Regions from separate parts of the Stutzerimonas sp. R40042 genome, predicted to be linked through region 1. Evidence: predicted binding sites of a transcription regulator. Region 1 holds the regulator's gene; each other region holds the start of a gene.

The links. Region 1 encodes sigma-54, which starts transcription at its own class of promoters, with help from an activator protein. Its sites were predicted from a motif close to ANTGGCATNNANNTTGCTNT; they were not measured.
Region 2: glnK (P-II family nitrogen regulator) is a predicted target of sigma-54. The motif match lies at 1,985-2,004, and genes of this name have one in related genera.
Region 3: OUY36_RS12840 (CmpA/NrtA family ABC transporter substrate-binding protein) is a predicted target of sigma-54. The motif match lies at 1,881-1,900, and genes of this name have one in related genera.
Region 4: nirB (nitrite reductase large subunit NirB) is a predicted target of sigma-54. The motif match lies at 2,300-2,319, and genes of this name have one in related genera.

Annotation. Positions count from the first base shown of each region.
Region 1 covers NZ_CP113258.1:1,058,621-1,062,795, reverse strand. The annotation lists gene lptA (lipopolysaccharide transport periplasmic protein LptA) at 1-295, shown strand, start outside; gene lptB (LPS export ABC transporter ATP-binding protein) at 295-1,020, shown strand; gene OUY36_RS04925 (RNA polymerase factor sigma-54) at 1,169-2,677, shown strand; gene hpf (ribosome hibernation-promoting factor, HPF/YfiA family) at 2,751-3,059, shown strand; gene ptsN (PTS IIA-like nitrogen regulatory protein PtsN) at 3,069-3,533, shown strand; gene rapZ (RNase adapter RapZ) at 3,549-4,175, shown strand, end outside.
Region 2 covers NZ_CP113258.1:650,889-655,063, forward strand. The annotation lists gene OUY36_RS02920 (YifB family Mg chelatase-like AAA ATPase) at 2-1,498, opposite strand; gene OUY36_RS02925 (accessory factor UbiK family protein) at 1,535-1,795, opposite strand; gene glnK (P-II family nitrogen regulator) at 2,192-2,530, shown strand; gene OUY36_RS02935 (ammonium transporter) at 2,569-3,885, shown strand; gene OUY36_RS02940 (ammonium transporter) at 4,008-4,175, shown strand, end outside.
Region 3 covers NZ_CP113258.1:2,737,872-2,742,046, forward strand. The annotation lists gene OUY36_RS12830 (VWA domain-containing protein) at 1-188, shown strand, start outside; gene OUY36_RS12835 (BatD family protein) at 188-1,816, shown strand; gene OUY36_RS12840 (CmpA/NrtA family ABC transporter substrate-binding protein) at 1,955-3,172, shown strand; gene OUY36_RS12845 (ANTAR domain-containing response regulator) at 3,186-3,764, shown strand; gene OUY36_RS12850 (hypothetical protein) at 4,056-4,175, shown strand, end outside.
Region 4 covers NZ_CP113258.1:2,145,901-2,150,075, reverse strand. The annotation lists gene OUY36_RS10235 (coproporphyrinogen III oxidase) at 1-1,074, opposite strand, end outside; gene OUY36_RS10230 (SIR2 family NAD-dependent protein deacylase) at 1,391-2,149, shown strand; gene nirB (nitrite reductase large subunit NirB) at 2,538-4,175, shown strand, end outside.

The sequences.
Region 1 (4,175 bases):
CATCGGCAAACCGGCCTACTACGAGCAGAAGCCTGCAGCGGACAAGGAGATCGTCAAAGCCTACGGCCTGACCATCCAGTACTTCGCCGCCAACGAGCGGATCGTGCTCATCGATCAGGCCAAGGTTGTTCAGGAAGGCAACACCTTCGAAGGCGAGAAGATCGTCTATGACACCCGTCGCCAGATCGTCAATGCTGGCCGCGCCACCAATGCCGATGTGACCACGCCGCGCCCACGTGTGGACATGGTCATCCAGCCGCGCAAGAACGCGCAGGCAGCGGAGCAGGCGGAGTAATGGCCGTCCTCAAAGCCCAGCATCTGGCCAAGAGCTACAAGAGCCGCCAGGTCGTCCGTGATGTCAGCCTGTCCATCGAAAGTGGGCAGATCGTCGGCCTGCTCGGCCCCAACGGGGCTGGCAAGACCACCTGTTTCTACATGATCGTCGGCCTGGTGAATGCCGACCAGGGTCGAGTACTGATCGATCAGAACGACGTGACCCATCTGCCGATGCACGGTCGCGCGCGCGCCGGGATCGGCTATCTGCCGCAGGAGGCCTCGATCTTCCGCAAGCTCTCGGTCGCCGACAACATCATGGCGATTCTCGAGACCCGCAAGGATCTGGACCGTAGCGGCCGCCAGCAGGCGCTGGAAGGCCTGCTGCAGGAGTTCCACATCAACCATATCCGCAACAGCCTCGGCATGAGCCTGTCCGGCGGCGAGCGTCGCCGCGTGGAGATCGCCCGTGCGCTGGCTACTGCGCCCAAATTCATCCTCCTCGACGAACCCTTCGCTGGCGTCGATCCGATATCGGTGGGCGACATCAAACAGATCATCCACCACCTCAAGGCCAAGGGCATTGGCGTACTGATCACCGACCACAATGTCCGTGAGACCCTGGACATCTGCGAAACCGCCTACATCGTCAACGATGGCCAGCTGATCGCCGAGGGCGACGCCCAAACAATCCTGAGCAACCAACTGGTCAAGGAAGTCTATCTGGGCCACGAATTCCGTCTGTAGAGCCGTTTTTTTTTGCGCAGCTCGGCAAATCGGCCCTAGGCAAAGGCTTCCTCGGCAGGCATATAATTTGCTTTCTGTTGGCGCCTGGCGCGCCACATGTCGGAACGGGCGCGGTTGCGCCGGCATAAAAGGTTTGAAGTCCTCTGCCATGAAACCATCGCTAGTCCTGAAGATGGGCCAGCAGCTGACGATGACACCGCAGCTGCAACAGGCCATACGCCTCCTCCAGCTATCCACCCTCGATCTGCAACAGGAGATCCAGGAAGCGCTGGATTCCAACCCTATGCTCGAGCGCGAGGAAGACGGCGACGACTTCGACAGCTCCGACCCGATGGCCGAAGCTGCCGACCGCCCAGGTGAGGCCACCAGCGAGAAAAGCGCCACACAGGACAGCACCTACGACGAGCCATCGCACGGCAGCGAGAGCCTCGACGACGCTGACTGGGGTGAACGCATTCCCAGCGAGCTGCCGGTCGACACCGCCTGGGAGGACATCTACCAGACCAGCGCCAGCAGCCTGCCCAGCAACGATGATGACGAGTGGGACTTCACCAGCCGCACGTCGTCTGGCGTCAGCCTGCAGAGCCACCTGCTCTGGCAACTCAATCTCGCGCCGATGAGCGATACCGATCGACTGATCGCCACCACGCTGATCGACTGCATCAACGATCAGGGTTATCTCGAAGAATCGCTCGAGGAAATCACTGACTCGTTCGACCCAGAATTGGAGATCGAACTCGACGAAGTCGAAGTCGTGCTGCACCGCATTCAGCAGTTCGAACCCGCCGGGATCGGCGCGCGCGATCTGCGCGAATGCCTGCTGCTGCAACTGCGTCAGCTGCCCGAGCGCACCCCCTGGTTGAGCGAAGCGCAGCGTTTGGCCAGCGATTACCTGGATGTCCTCGGCAGCCGCGACTACAACCTGCTGATGCGCCGGATGAAGCTCAAGGAGGACGAGCTACGCCAGGTGATCGAGCTGATCCAGACGCTCAACCCGCGCCCTGGTTCTCAGATCGAAGCGAGCGAGCCGGAATACGTGGTGCCTGACGTGATCGTCCGCAAGCACAACGACCGTTGGCTGGTAGAGCTGAACCAGGACGCCATGCCACGCCTGCGCGTCAATGCGCAGTACGCCAGCTTCGTCAAACGTGCCGACTCCAGTGCCGACAACACCTTCATGCGCAACCAGCTGCAGGAAGCACGCTGGTTCATCAAGAGCCTGCTCAGCCGCAATGAAACGCTGATGAAGGTCGCCACGCAGATCGTCGAGCACCAGCGTGCATTTCTCGAGCATGGTGACGAGGCCATGAAACCGCTGGTGCTGCACGACATCGCCGAAGCGGTGGGCATGCACGAGTCGACCATTTCGCGCGTGACGACCCAGAAATACATGCACACTCCGCGCGGCATCTACGAACTCAAGTACTTCTTCTCCAGCCACGTCAGCACGGCCGAAGGCGGGGAATGCTCGTCCACCGCGATCCGCGCGATCATCAAGAAGCTGGTTGCGGCGGAAAACCAGAAAAAGCCGTTGAGCGACAGCAAGATCGCTGGTTTACTGGAAGCGCAGGGCATTCAGGTAGCCCGCCGCACAGTCGCCAAATACCGGGAGTCGCTCGGTATCGCGCCATCCAGCGAGCGCAAACGATTACTGTGATCGGCCAAGGCCGAAACGTCCCGGCGGCAGGGCTTCGGACCTGCTCTTCGCACAAGGCAAAGGAGATAGCAGTATGCAAGTCAATATCAGCGGTGTTCATCTGGAAGTAACCAATGCCCTGCGTGACTACATCGAGGAGAAGTTCGATCGGCTTGCCCGTCATTTCGACCGCATCATCAGCGTCCAGGTGATCCTGCAGGTCGAGAAGCTCAAGCAGAAAGCCGAAGCGACGCTGCATGTCGCTGGCCGCGAAGTGGTCGCCAACTCGGAACACGAAGACATGTATGCTGCCGTCGACCTGCTGGTCGACAAGCTCGATCGCCAGCTGATCAAGCACAAGGAAAAGCAGCTCGACCATACCCAGGGCGCCATCTCCCGCTGACTCCCAGACATGATCCGACTCGAAAACATCCTGACCCCCGGACGTTCCCTGGTGAACGTCCCGGGCGGTAGCAAGAAACGCGTCCTGGAACAGATCGCCAAGGTCATCGCCCAGGACCTCACAGACCTCGACTCCCAGACCATATTCGAAAGCCTGATTGCCCGCGAGAAGCTGGGATCGACCGGATTTGGCAACGGCATCGCCATCCCTCACTGCCGCATGGTCGGCTGTAACGCCCCGCTGAGCGCCGTGCTGCGCCTCGAAACGCCGGTGGACTTCGACGCCATCGACGGCGCGCCGGTAGACCTGCTGTTCGTCTTGCTGGTACCGGAAGCGGCCACCGACGAGCACCTCGAGCTGCTGCGCCAGATCGCCAGCATGCTTGACCGTGAAGAGGTGCGCCAGCGACTGCGCCAGGCGCCCACCAATGAGAGCCTCTATCAGGTCGTCGTCGACGTCCAGAATGGCGCCTAGCGGAGTGGGGGCCAGATGCGGCTGATCATCGTCAGTGGCCGTTCGGGCTCGGGCAAGAGCACCGCGCTGAACGTGCTCGAAGACAACGGTTTCTACTGCATCGACAACCTGCCGGCGGGTCTGCTTCCCGAGCTTGCCGAGCGCGCGCTGCTGCACACCGAGCTGCTGCATCCGCAGGTCGCCGTTTCCATCGACGCGCGCAACCTGCCCAGTCAACTGAAGCGTTTTCCGGAACTGCTCGAAGAGGTTCGCGCCAGGCATATCCAGTGCGACGTGCTGTATCTGGACGCGGACGACGAAACCCTGCTCAAGCGCTTCTCGGAAACCCGCAGGCGTCATCCGCTGACCAACGAGAGCCGCTCCCTCGCCGAGGCTATCCGCGACGAGGAGCTGCTATTGGCAGCCATCATCGACCATGCCGACCTGAAGATCGACACCACGCACCTGAATCTCTATCAGCTGCGCGACGTCCTGAAGCTGCGCCTGCTGAACAAACCCGAACCCGGCACCGCATTCCTCATCGAGTCGTTCGGTTTCAAGCGCGGCATGCCGGTCGACGCCGACCTGGTGTTCGATGTGCGCTGCCTGCCCAACCCCTACTGGAAAGCCGAGCTGCGCGACTTCTCCGGGCTCGATCAACCG
Region 2 (4,175 bases), 410 kb from region 1:
TTCAGGCTTGACTGCCGGGCCGGTACTGCAGCGCTTCGGCAAGGTGCTGACGGCTGATTCGCTCGGCCTGTTCCATATCGGCGAGGGTGCGCGCCACCTTGAGCAGGCGGTGCGCGGCGCGCAACGACAGCGCCAGGCGTTCGCAGGCGCGTTCCAGCCAGGCCTGGTCCTCGGTGGTCAGCTGGCAGTGCTGGCGCAGGCCGGCCAGATCGAGAAAGGCGTTGGCGCAGCCCTGACGGGCGAGTTGCCGCTGCCGTGCCTGGGCGACCTGCGCGGCCAGTACTGCGCTGCTCTGGCCGGTCTGCGGCGGTGCGTTGAGGGCGGTTGCTTCGCGCGCCACGGTCAGGTGCAGGTCGATGCGGTCGAGCAGCGGCCCGGAGAGCTTGTTGCGGTAGCGCTGGATCTGCTCCGGCGTGCAGCGGCAGCGTCCGTTGGGGTCGCCCAGGTAGCCACAGGGGCAGGGATTCATTGCCGCGACGAGCTGAAAGCGCGCCGGAAAACGCACCTTGTCGCGGGCCCGGGCGATGACGATATGGCCGGATTCCAGCGGCTCGCGCAGGACCTCGAGTACCTTGCGATCGAACTCCGGCAGTTCGTCGAGAAACAGCACACCCTGATGCGCCAGGGTGATTTCACCCGGCTGCGGGCGGCTGCCGCCACCGACCAGCGCCGGCCCTGATGCACTGTGATGGGGCTGGCGGAATGGGCGTTGCGGCCAATGCTCCAGAGGGCTGTGGCTGGCCACCGAATGGATGGCGGCGACTTCCAGTGCCTCCTGTTCGTCCAGCGGCGGCAACAGGCCGGGCAGGCGGCTGGCCAGCAGCGTCTTGCCGGTACCGGGTGGCCCGGAAAACAGCAGGTTGTGCGCACCGGCCGCGGCGATCAGCAGGCCGCGCTTGGCCGCCTGCTGGCCCTGCACGTCGGCCAGGTCAGGGTAAGGCTGGACCTGCCGCAGCAGGCCCTGGGCAACATAGGGCTCGAGTGGCGTGACGCCGTTGAAGTGCGCGGCGACCTCGAGCAAGTGTTCGGCGGCATAGACGGTGAGGCCCGAGGCGAGGCTGGCTTCCTCGGCGTTGGCCCGCGGCACCAGCAGCGCACGGTCGGCGGCACGTGCGGCAAGGGCGGCCGGCAGCACACCCTGCACCGGGCGCAAGGCGCCGGACAGGGCCAACTCGCCCAGGCACTCCAGTTTGTCCAGCCGCTCGTTGGGCAGCTGGCCGCTGGCGGCAAGGATGCCCAGGGCAATGGACAGGTCGAAGCGGCCACCGTCCTTGGGCAGGTCGGCGGGGGCGAGGTTGAGGGTGATGCGTCGTGCGGGAAAATCGAAGCCGGAGCTGAGGATGGCGCTGCGCACGCGATCCTTGCTTTCCTTGACCGCGGTTTCCGGCAGGCCGACCAGGGTCAGCGCCGGCAGACCGTTGGCCAGATGGGCTTCGACGGTCACCGCCGGCGCTTCGACGCCGATCTGCGCGCGGCTATGAACGATGGCCAGGGACATGCGATCACTCCTTTGATCGTGTCGCGGCCCGGTCTGTCAGGACGCGGGCGGCGTGAGCTTTTCTTCCAGTTCGGCAACCTTGGCTTCGAGCGCCTCCAGGCGTGCGCGGGTGCGGGCGAGCACCACCATCTGGCTGTCGAATTCGTCGCGGCTGACCACGTCGAGCTTGTTCAGTGCGCCCTGCACCACACCCTTGAGCTGGGCTTCGAACTCGCCACGCGGCAGCGGCGTCTCGCCGTTGAACAGGCGCGAGGCCTGGGAGCCGATGGCATCTAGGAAAGCTTTTGGCGGCAACATTGAAAACACCTGTCGTTGAACGGGGCGCAGTGTAGCACGGTGATTTTTCTGCCTTTCTTGCAGGTGGCGCACAAAAAATGAGCAGAGCCTGGTGCAGCTGCGCACCATTTCTGTGCGTTCATCAGGCGGAACCGTCCGTCGGGCCGCTTCGTTTGCGGCTGAACCCGCGTAGCAAGCGGCTTGCGCAAAGCTGGCATTGATTCTGCTTTGCTCCCGTTGACGCACGCACCGGTTCGTTGCGGTGCATGAGCGATTCGCGACGCTTCGTCGGAGAGATTGGTGGTGTCGGTCCGCGGCCCGGCTGAAGCCGGAGCGTTACAACAGCCAGACACTGAGCTTAGACTTGAGCCGGGTTCGTACTTCTGGGGCAAGTCCACCTAAACGGGAGAAGTTTTCATGAAACTAGTCACTGCCATCATCAAGCCGTTCAAGCTGGACGACGTGCGCGAGTCGCTGTCGGAAATTGGCGTACAGGGCATCACCGTGACCGAAGTCAAAGGCTTCGGTCGTCAGAAGGGCCACACCGAGCTGTATCGCGGTGCCGAATACGTCGTCGACTTCCTGCCGAAGGTAAAGATCGACGTGGCCATCGCCGACGATCAGCTCGATCGCGTCATCGAGGCCATCACCAAGGCGGCCAACACCGGCAAGATCGGTGACGGCAAGATCTTCGTGGTCAACCTGGAACAGGCTATCCGCATCCGTACCGGCGAAACCGATACCGACGCGATTTAAGCAGCACCTCCGAACCCCCACGCCCCAGGAGTAAAACCATGACTCTGCGAAGATTCGCAGGGCTAGGAGCCCTTTTGTCTCTGATAAGCCCAGGCATCGCCTTGGCGCAGGAGGCGACGCTGGATTCAGGCGATACGGCATGGATGCTTACGGCCACTGCGCTGGTGCTGTTCATGACCATCCCCGGGCTGGCGCTGTTCTACGGCGGCATGGTCCGCTCGAAGAACATCCTCTCGGTGATGATGCAGTGCTTCGCCATCACCGGCCTGATGAGCATCCTCTGGATGGTCTATGGCTACAGCCTCGCGTTCGATACCACCGGTATGGAAGCGGGCGTCACCAACTTCAATTCCTTCGTCGGCGGTCTGGATCGTGCCTTCCTCAGCGGCCTGACGCCTGACAGCCTGATCGGCGCGTTCCCGGAAAGCGTCTTCATCACCTTCCAGATGACCTTCGCCATCATCACCCCGGCGCTCATCGTCGGCGCCTTCGCCGAGCGCATGAAGTTCTCGGCGATGCTGGTGTTCATGGGCGTCTGGTTCACCTTGGTCTATGCGCCGATCGCGCATATGGTCTGGGGCGGTGACGGTGGCCTGATGTGGGACTGGGGCGTGCTGGATTTCGCCGGTGGCACCGTGGTGCACATCAACGCCGGCATCGCTGGTCTGGTCGCCTGCCTAGTGCTGGGCAAGCGCAAGGGCTTCCCGACCACGCCGATGGCACCGCACAACCTGGGGCTGACCCTGGTCGGCGCGGCGATGCTGTGGATCGGCTGGTTCGGCTTCAACGCCGGCTCCGCCGTGGCCGCCAACGGCACCGCCGGCATGGCCATGCTGGTAACCCAGATCGCTACTGCAGCCGCGGCGCTGGGCTGGATGTTCGCCGAGTGGATCGGGCACGGCAAACCCAGCGCGCTGGGCATCGCCTCGGGCGTGGTCGCCGGTCTGGTCGCCATCACGCCGGCTGCCGGCACCGTCGGCCCGATGGGCGCGCTGATCATCGGTCTGGTCTCGGGTGTGGTCTGCTTCTTCTGCGCCACCAGCCTGAAACGCAAGCTCGGCTACGACGATTCGCTGGACGCCTTCGGTGTGCACGGCGTGGGCGGCATCGTCGGTGCGCTGCTCACCGGCATCTTCGCCGCGCCCATGCTGGGTGGCTTCGGCGAGGTGGAGAACATCGGCCTGCAGCTGTGGATTCAGTTCAAGGGCGTGCTGTTCACCTTGGTGTACACCGGCATCGTCACCTACCTGATCCTCAAGGCGATCGATCTGGTGATGGGGCTGCGGGTCAACGAGGAGCAGGAGACCGTCGGCCTCGACCTCAGCCTGCACAACGAGCGCGGCTACAACCTGTAAGCCATTCAGAGCGCCCCGGAGCCAACCCGGGGCCAATCCGAAAAGCGGCGCTGGCCATCGATGCAGCATGCGGTGGCCAGCGGACCGAACAGCGCACAAAGCGCGACAGCAAGAGGTGACACATGGATAGCACTGCATTGATACCCGTCCAGTACGGACTCGATACCTTCTACTTCGTGATCTGCGGAGCGCTGGTGATGTGGATGGCGGCGGGTTTCGCCATGCTCGAAGCCGGTCTGGTCCGGGCCAAGAACACCGCTGAGATCCTCACCAAGAACATCGTGCTCTAC
Region 3 (4,175 bases), 1.7 Mb from region 1:
CTTCGGCAAACGAGAAGACCAGCGAAACCGACCCACTCCAGGCCAAGGCACAGCACGATGGCCTGCCCGATCTGGAAAGGGAGCAGGCGATGGAACAGTGGCTACGCCAGGTTCCCGACGAGCCCGGCGAGTTGCTGCGGCGCAAATTCCTTTACGAACAACGCAAGCGTCAGGAAGTGAACCGATGATGATGCGCCTGATGGCTATTCTTCTGCTCGGCCTTTTGGCCGTTCAGGCCAGCGCCGCTGGGTTGTTTGCGCGGGTGGATCGCACTCAGCTGAGCATCGATGAAACCCTCGAACTGACGCTGGAGACCCAGGGTGGTGCCGCCTTCGGCAAACCCGATCTGGAGCCTCTGGAGCAGCTGTTCGAAATCTTCGATACGCGCCAGGTCAACCGCCTGTCCAGCAGCAACGGCGAAGCCATGGCGAGCACCCGCTGGCTGATCACCCTGCGCCCGCGCCAGACCGGTTACGTGGTGATTCCACCGTTGCAGGTGGCGGACTGGCGCAGCGAGCCGATCACGGTGCTGGTGCAGGAGTCGTTGAAGGACACCGAAAGCGATCAGCTGGCGCCTATCTTCATCGACGCCAGCATCGACCAGGAAAGCGTCTACGTACAGGCGCAGGTGATCCTCACGCTGCGCATCTACCATTCGGTCTCGCTGTACGACGACAGCACCCTATCCCCGCTGCAGATGCCCGAGGCGCTGGTGGAACGCCTCGGCGAGCCGCGCATGTACGAGAAGACCATCAACGGTATCCGCCATGGCGTCATCGAGGTGCGCTATGCGCTGTTCCCGCAGAAATCCGGTGAACTGACCATCCCCGCCCAGCTGTTCAGCGCCACCACCGTCACCAATGGCAGCAACTCGGTGTTCGGCTCGCGTGGCGGTCGTTCGACTCAGGTCCGGTCGCCGAGCATCCCGCTGACGGTCAAGGCCAAACCGGTCGACTATCCAGCCGGCGCGCCCTGGCTACCGGCTCGCAGCCTGACGCTGGTTGAAGCCTGGAGCCCGGACCCGCAGCAGGCCCAGGTCGGCGAATCGCTGACCCGCAGCCTGCTCCTCAAGGCCGAGGGGCTGACCAGCACGCAGCTGCCGGCGATCGGCTCCCCGCAAAACGCCGAACTGCGCCGTTATCCCGATCAGCCCAGCCTGGCCAACGAGGTCAGCGCAGCCGGCCTGGTCGGCAGTCGGGAACAGCGCGAAGCCCTGATCCCCACCCGCAGCGGGCCATTGCAGCTGCCCGCGCTCGAAGTCGTCTGGTGGAACACGGTCGAAGATCGCCTGGAGCGCACCACGCTTGAGGCACGCACGCTGGATGTCGCGGACAATCCGAATCTCGCCCCGCCAGCGACCGAGCCGCCGGTGCCGTCGGCATCGACGGCGGAGCAGGCCGTTGTCTGGCCTTGGCAGCTGAGCACAGCTCTGCTCGCGCTCACGACGCTGATCGGCTTCGGGCTGTGGCTGCATGCGCGCCGGCAGCCTGCGGTGCAGCGTGCGTTGCAACCCGGCCCTACCCCACGCAGCCTGCTCGACGATCTGCGCCGCGCCTGCCAGGCCAACGATTCGCAGGCCACACGCCAGGCACTGGACGCCTGGGCGCGGCAGCAGCCGGAAACGCTGGCGGACATGGCGGCGCGTTTCGTGCCGCTGTCCGACGCGCTGGATGGCCTGAATGGCGCGTTGTACAGCGAAGCCGGCCAACGCTGGCAGGGCGATGCGCTGTGGCAGGCGATCCAGACCCTACCACCGGCCAGCAGTCCGAATCTCGATCAGGAACAGGGCGCATTGCCGCCGCTCTATCCACGCTGATGGCCGTCTATCGGCGGCCCTGGTGAACCTTTGGGCTGCTCGCGGCGGCATGCACCAATTTCTCGCTGGCATATGGCTTGCTTCAGGGTTGGCATAACCAATCTTGCGCACCGCGCCATCGGAAAAAGGCCATCAAGCATGACGGACCCCCTCTCGCCGCACCGACACGACGCACTGGCCTGGGTCGCCGGCAGCGATGCACCGGAAAAGAGCTCGGTCAACCTGGGCTTTCTGCCGCTCACCGATGCCGCCTCGCTGATCGTCGCCGCCACCCAGGGCTTCGCCCAGCCATTCGGGCTGACGCTCAACCTGCAGCGGCAGAACTCCTGGTCCGCGCTGCGCGACAAGCTGATCGGCGGCGAACTGGACGCGGCACACGGGCTGTACGGCCTGATCTACGCGGTGCATCTGGGCATCGGCGGCAGCCCGGCGGTGGACATGGCCGTGCTCATGGGCCTGGCGCAGAACGGCCAGAGCATCAACCTCTCCGCCCCGTTGAAGGCCGCAGGCGTGACCGATGCCGAGGCACTGCGCGCCAGCGTGCGCCAAAGCGGTGCACGCCTGACCCTGGCGCACACCTTCCCCACCGGCACCCATGCACTGTGGCTCAACTATTGGCTGGCCGCCCACGGAATCGACCCGCTGCGGGACGTGAAAACGCTGGTACTGCCGCCTTCGCAGATGGTCGCGCACCTGCGCGCCGGCCGCATCGATGGCTTCTGCGCCGGCGAACCCTGGGGGGCGCAGGCCATCTCCGAAGGTGTCGGCTTCACCCTGGCGACCAGCCAGTCGATCTGGCCGGACCACCCGGAAAAGGTGCTGGGCTGCACCCGCGCGTTCGTCGAACAGTTCCCCAACACCGCCCGAGCACTGGTCATGGCCGTGCTGGAAGCGAGCCGCTTCATCGACCAGAGCCAGGAGAATCGCCGCAGCACCGCGCAGCTGATCGCCGGGCGCGACTACGTCGATGCACCGCTGGCGGCCATCGAGTCACGCTTTCTCGGCCTCTACCAGGATGGCCTCGGCAATGCCTGGCAGGACGAGCATCCGCTGCGCTTCTTCGGTGAGGGGGCGGCGAACCTGCCCTATCTCTCCGATGGCCTCTGGTTCATGACCCAGCTGCGGCGCTGGGGCCTGTTGCGCGAAGACCCGGACTACCTGCAGGTGGCCAATCAGGTGCAGCAGATCGAACTCTATCGCCAGGCCGCTGGCGCGCTGGGCATCGCCCTGCCTGACTCAGCCATGCGCAGCGCCACGCTGATGGATGGCAAACATTGGGACGGCAGCGATCCGGCCACCTATGCCCGCAGTTTCGCGCTGCATGCCATGGCAAGCCCTGCCATGGCCGCGCTTTGAGAAGGACTCCGGCATGCTGCGTATCCTCCTGATCGACGACACCCCGCGGAAGATCGGCCGCCTGAAGAGCGCGCTGATCGAGGCCGGCTTCGAGGTCATCGACGAATCCGGCCTGACCATCGACCTGCCCGAGCGGGTCGAGGCGATCCGTCCCGACGTGGTGCTGATCGACACCGACTCACCCGGCCGCGATGTGCTCGAGCAGGTGGTACTGGTCAGCCGCGATCAGCCACGCCCCATCGTCATGTTCACCGATGACAGCGACCCGGACGCCATGCGCCAGGCGATTCGCGCCGGGGTCAGCGCCTATATCGTCGAAGGCATCCAGGCTCAGCGCCTCAAGCCGATCCTCGACGTGGCAATGGCCCGTTTCGAAAGCGATCAGGCAATACGTGCGCAACTGCAGGCCCGGGAGCAGCAGCTGGCCGAACGCAAGCGCATCGAGCTGGCCAAGGGCATGCTGATGAAGATGCGCAACTGCAAGGAAGAAGAGGCCTACACCCTGATGCGCCGTCAGGCGATGAGCCGGCAGCAGAAGCTGATCCAGGTCGCCGAGCAGATCATCGCGATGAACGAGTTGCTCGGTGAATGAGCGCGCCTGGTCACGGTGCGCCAGGCGGCCCACCGCACCAGCGGCGGGCAGGCGCTACAGCGAATCATCGTGCACCACCGCTGCCGAGAAACGCCGCTGCGCCCCATCCTAGCGGCATCGCACTGGCCGGCGAACGCCAAGCGCGGAACTGGCAAGCCGCTTGCTTGGGCTGGATAGGCCGAACCAACGAAGGTGTCGGCACAGACAAAGGCGTCCTCGACTGCATGTGCGCATGCGGGTCGGACGCCTTTTTTGTTGCGCGCTTCGCGCCCAAGGCTGGGGAGTTTCAAGATGACCTTAACCGCGACCGTGGCGATCGCCTGCGCCCTGCTGCTGCTCGGCCATTACCTGAACCGCATGGCCACTGCCAGCCACGCCCAGCGCGTGCGCGATCTGCGCGTACGGGCACTG
Region 4 (4,175 bases), 1.1 Mb from region 1:
GAACAGCGCACGGTGCAGACGGTCCAGATGAAGCGGGTGCAGCCCACTGGTGCTGGGCAGCTGGCCCTGCTCGATGGCTCGTTGATAGGCGGGAAGCGTATCGGCGTTCTGGCAGTACAGTTCGCCGATACGGCTGATGGCACCGATGCCAATGCCGAGATGATCGCAGTCGCCATGCAGCGTGTAGCCGGCGACGTCGTGGTGCAGCACGCCGATTTCCTGCCCCATGGCCAGGTCATCGTGCGGCAGAACGAACTTGCCCAGGCCGATGTAGCGATAGCCGGCCGCGCTGAGCTGCTCGACACCATGCCGGTACATCGCCAGGGTATCGGCAATCGAGGCCAACCCCAGACGGCTGCCGCCCACCGGCGCGACATCACGGTAATCGAACATCGTCACCTGATCGGGTGCGAGTTCGATGATCGAGGCCAGCTTGCGGGCGAAGCTCGCCGGTGTCTGCCAGGACCGGCCGTAGCCAAGATCCAGGTTCACCGAGCGATAGTGCAGCGCGTGTGCCGCCTCGATCACCGCACGAATACGTGCGGAGCTGCGGAAGTAGGCCACCGTGCCGCCGTCGTCGGCGCGCAGGTCCGGAACGCTGACGCTGAGTTGGTTGAAACCCAACTCATGCAGGGCACCGATCAATGGCCAGTCGGCGTGCGCCAACTCGATTTCGGCGGTGAAACTGGCCGCGCCACTCTCGGCCAGCTGGAAGCGGGATTTGAGCACGCCGACCAGCCGGCGCAGCGCCGCGATACCCAGCGTGCCGACAGACAGGTGCAACTGCTCGACCTGCTGGGACGGCCCGACATGGCAGGCAAGCTGTTCGATCTCATGCTGCAGGCTCAGCTGATACGCAGCCGCATCGTCGGCCGGCAGGGCTGCCCCGACGGGCTGCCGGACCGACAGCGACAACGGCCGACCGGCGCGCCGGCTTTCTCGCAGCGCGCGTAGCAGGTCCAGCGGCGCGATGCGGTCGGTGAAATCGAATACGGCCGGATAGCCGCATTGCAGCTGACCGATCTGACCGTAACGTTGCACCAGGCCGTCGTCCCAGTTCACTGAGCCAAGCATAAGAGCCTCCCGGCATCGAATAGCGCTTTTGCAGCCGTTGAAGTTTCATCGCCAGCCGCATTGCCACAGCTGGTGCCTACGCCAGTGGTGGCGTTTCAGGCCAGCGCAACAACGCTCACGGCCGCCTTGGACGCATCATCCGTGAGCCGCCACGGGCGGCGTTGACCCCCGTCAAGTAGGTGACAAATGGCGCCAACCATCAGCCGGACGGTCAGAAAGCTGGCGACACCCCACGCATTCGGCGCTGGCCGGCGGGCTTTGGGAAACGCGCGGCAGGTGGTATTGGTAGCCCCTTCTCTGCTGACAGGAGCCGAACATGCAAGCAACCGAGCTGCCCGCGGCGCTGGCTGCGGCAACCCGTGTCGTCGTCTTCACCGGGGCCGGCGTCTCTGCCGAAAGTGGCATCCCGACCTTTCGCGACGCGCTCAGTGGGCTGTGGGAGCGCTTCGACCCCGCCGCGCTGGCCACGGCGGAAGCCTTCCGTCGCGACCCCGCGCTGGTCTGGGGCTGGTACGAATGGCGGCGCATGCAGGTGGCCAAGGCACAACCAAACCCGGCGCATCAGGCTATTGCCAAGCTGGCCCGCCATGTGCCGCAGCTCACGCTGATCACGCAGAACGTCGACGACCTGCACGAGCGCGCCGGCAGCCGCGAGGTGATCCACCTGCACGGCAGCCTGCACCGGCCGCGCTGCTTCGACTGCGCCCGCGAGCCGGCCGAGCCGCTGCCCGTGTCCGACGAGCCGGAAGGCGGGCGTCGTCTCGAGCCGCCACGCTGCATTCATTGCGGCGGACCGCTGCGGCCGGGCGTGGTCTGGTTCGGCGAGAGCCTGCCGGATGATGCTTTGCGCGCCGCCTTCGCCGCCGCACAAGACTGCGACCTGTTGCTCTCGGTCGGCACCTCCGGAATGGTCTACCCCGCCGCCGAGGTGCCACATCGGGCGCGCGACGCCGGCGCCACGGTGGTGCATATCAACCCGCAGGGTGACGCGCCGCAGGGCCGCCGCGAACACCTGCTCGCGCTGCCCGCCGGCCAGGCATTGCCGCAGCTGCTCCGCGAGGCCTTCGGTAGCTAAGGCAGCATGCAGATCGCCCCAAAGCAGTGAGCGTATAGCGCCTGTCGCACCGAAGTGGTTCAGCCGCCTCGTGAGGCAGGCTGCGAATCAACCCCCCAGACAAACCCGTGCGGGCCCGCCAACTGTGGCCTGCAGCGGTGCATCAACGCAGCTGGCACGCAACCTGCTAAATCCCTTGCAACAGCTGCCACCACGGCAGCACGTCCCAGGCGGTCACCGACGACCGCCCGCCAGCAGGCACGGGACCGGGTGAACCAGGCAACGACGCCAGGCCAATTGCCCCCACACATATTTGAAACCAGGCAAAGGCGCCTGGAGCTGATACCAGCTCCAGGCGCCTTTTTGCGTTTTGCCGGCCGCGTGCCGCAGCCGCTCGAGAGGAAAGGCTATGAGTTCAACCGTCACCCCGCTCAAGCACGAGACATTGGTCATCGTCGGTAACGGCATGGTCGGGCATCACTGCATCGAACAGCTGATCGAACAGGACGCCCTCGCCCGCTACGACGTGCACGTGTTCGGCGAGGAACAGCAGCGCGCTTACGACCGCGTGCACCTGTCCGAGTATTTCGGCGGCCGCGATGCCGAATCGTTGGCGATGTGCGATGCCGATTACTACAGCAGCCACGGCGTAAAGGTCCACCTGGGCGAGCAAGTGCTGGAGATCGACCGCGAGCGCAAGGAAGTGGTCACCGGCAGCGGTCGCCAACCCTACGACAAGCTGATCCTGGCCACCGGCTCCTACCCCTTCGTACCTCCAATTCCAGGTGCCGAGGGCAACTCGCGACTGGTCTACCGCACCCTCGAGGATCTCGATGGCATTCGCGCTGCCGCCAGCGGCGCACGCCGCGGGGTGGTGGTCGGCGGCGGCTTGCTCGGCCTGGAGGCGGCCAACGCGCTGAAGTCGCTCGGCCTGGAAGCCCACGTGGTCGAGTTCGCCCCGCGCCTGATGCCGGTGCAGCTGGACGATGCCGGTGGCGCGGCGTTGAAGGCGCGCATCGAGGCGCTGGGCGTCGGCGTGCATCTGTCGCGCGCCACCCAGGAAATCGTCGCCGGCGAGCAACACGCCTACCGCATGGTTTTCCAGGATGGTGAGTTTCTTGAAACCGACCTGATCGTATTCTCCGCCGGCATCCGCCCGCAGGATGCCCTCGGCCGAGTCGCGGACCTAGAGATCGCCGCGCGCGGCGGCATCGTCATTGACAGCGAATGCCGCACCTCGGACCCGGCGATCTTCGCCATCGGCGAATGCGCCAGCTGGAACGGCAGCGTATTCGGCCTGGTCGCCCCGGGCTACAGCATGGCGCGCAGTGTCGCCGCGCAGCTGGCCGAGCAGCCGCACGAGCCGTTCTACGGCGCCGACATGTCGACCAAGCTCAAGCTGCTCGGCGTCGATGTAGGCTCCATCGGCGATGCCCATGGCGCGACCCCGGGCTCGCGCAGCTACCGCTTCATCGACGAGGCCAGCGCCAGCTATCGCCGTCTGGTGGTATCCGCCGATGGCAAGACCGTGCTCGGCGCGGTGCTGGTCGGTGACAACAGCTACTACGACACCCTGCTGCAGTACGCGCAGAACGGCATCAAGCTGCCGGCCGACCCGTCCGCGCTGATCCTGCCGCAGACCGAAGGCGCTCCGACCCTTGGCCCGGACGCCCTGCCGGCCAGCGCGACCATCTGCTCCTGTCACAACGTCAGCAAGGGCGCGGTGTGCTGCCAGGTCGACGCCGGCGTCACCGACCTCGGCGAACTCAAGGCAGCGACCAAGGCGGCCACCGGCTGCGGCGGCTGCAATGCCTTGCTCAAGCTGGTGTTCGACGCCGAACTGGCGGCGCGCGGCGTGGCGGTGGACAAGAGCCTGTGCGAACACTTCGCCTACACCCGCCAGGAGCTCTACGGCATCGTCCGCGTCGAGGGCATCCAGAGCTTCGCCGAACTGCTGGCCAAGCATGGTCGCGGGCATGTCGGTTGCGACATCTGCAAGCCGACGGTGGGTTCGATCCTCGCCTCCTGCTGGAACCAGCCGATCACC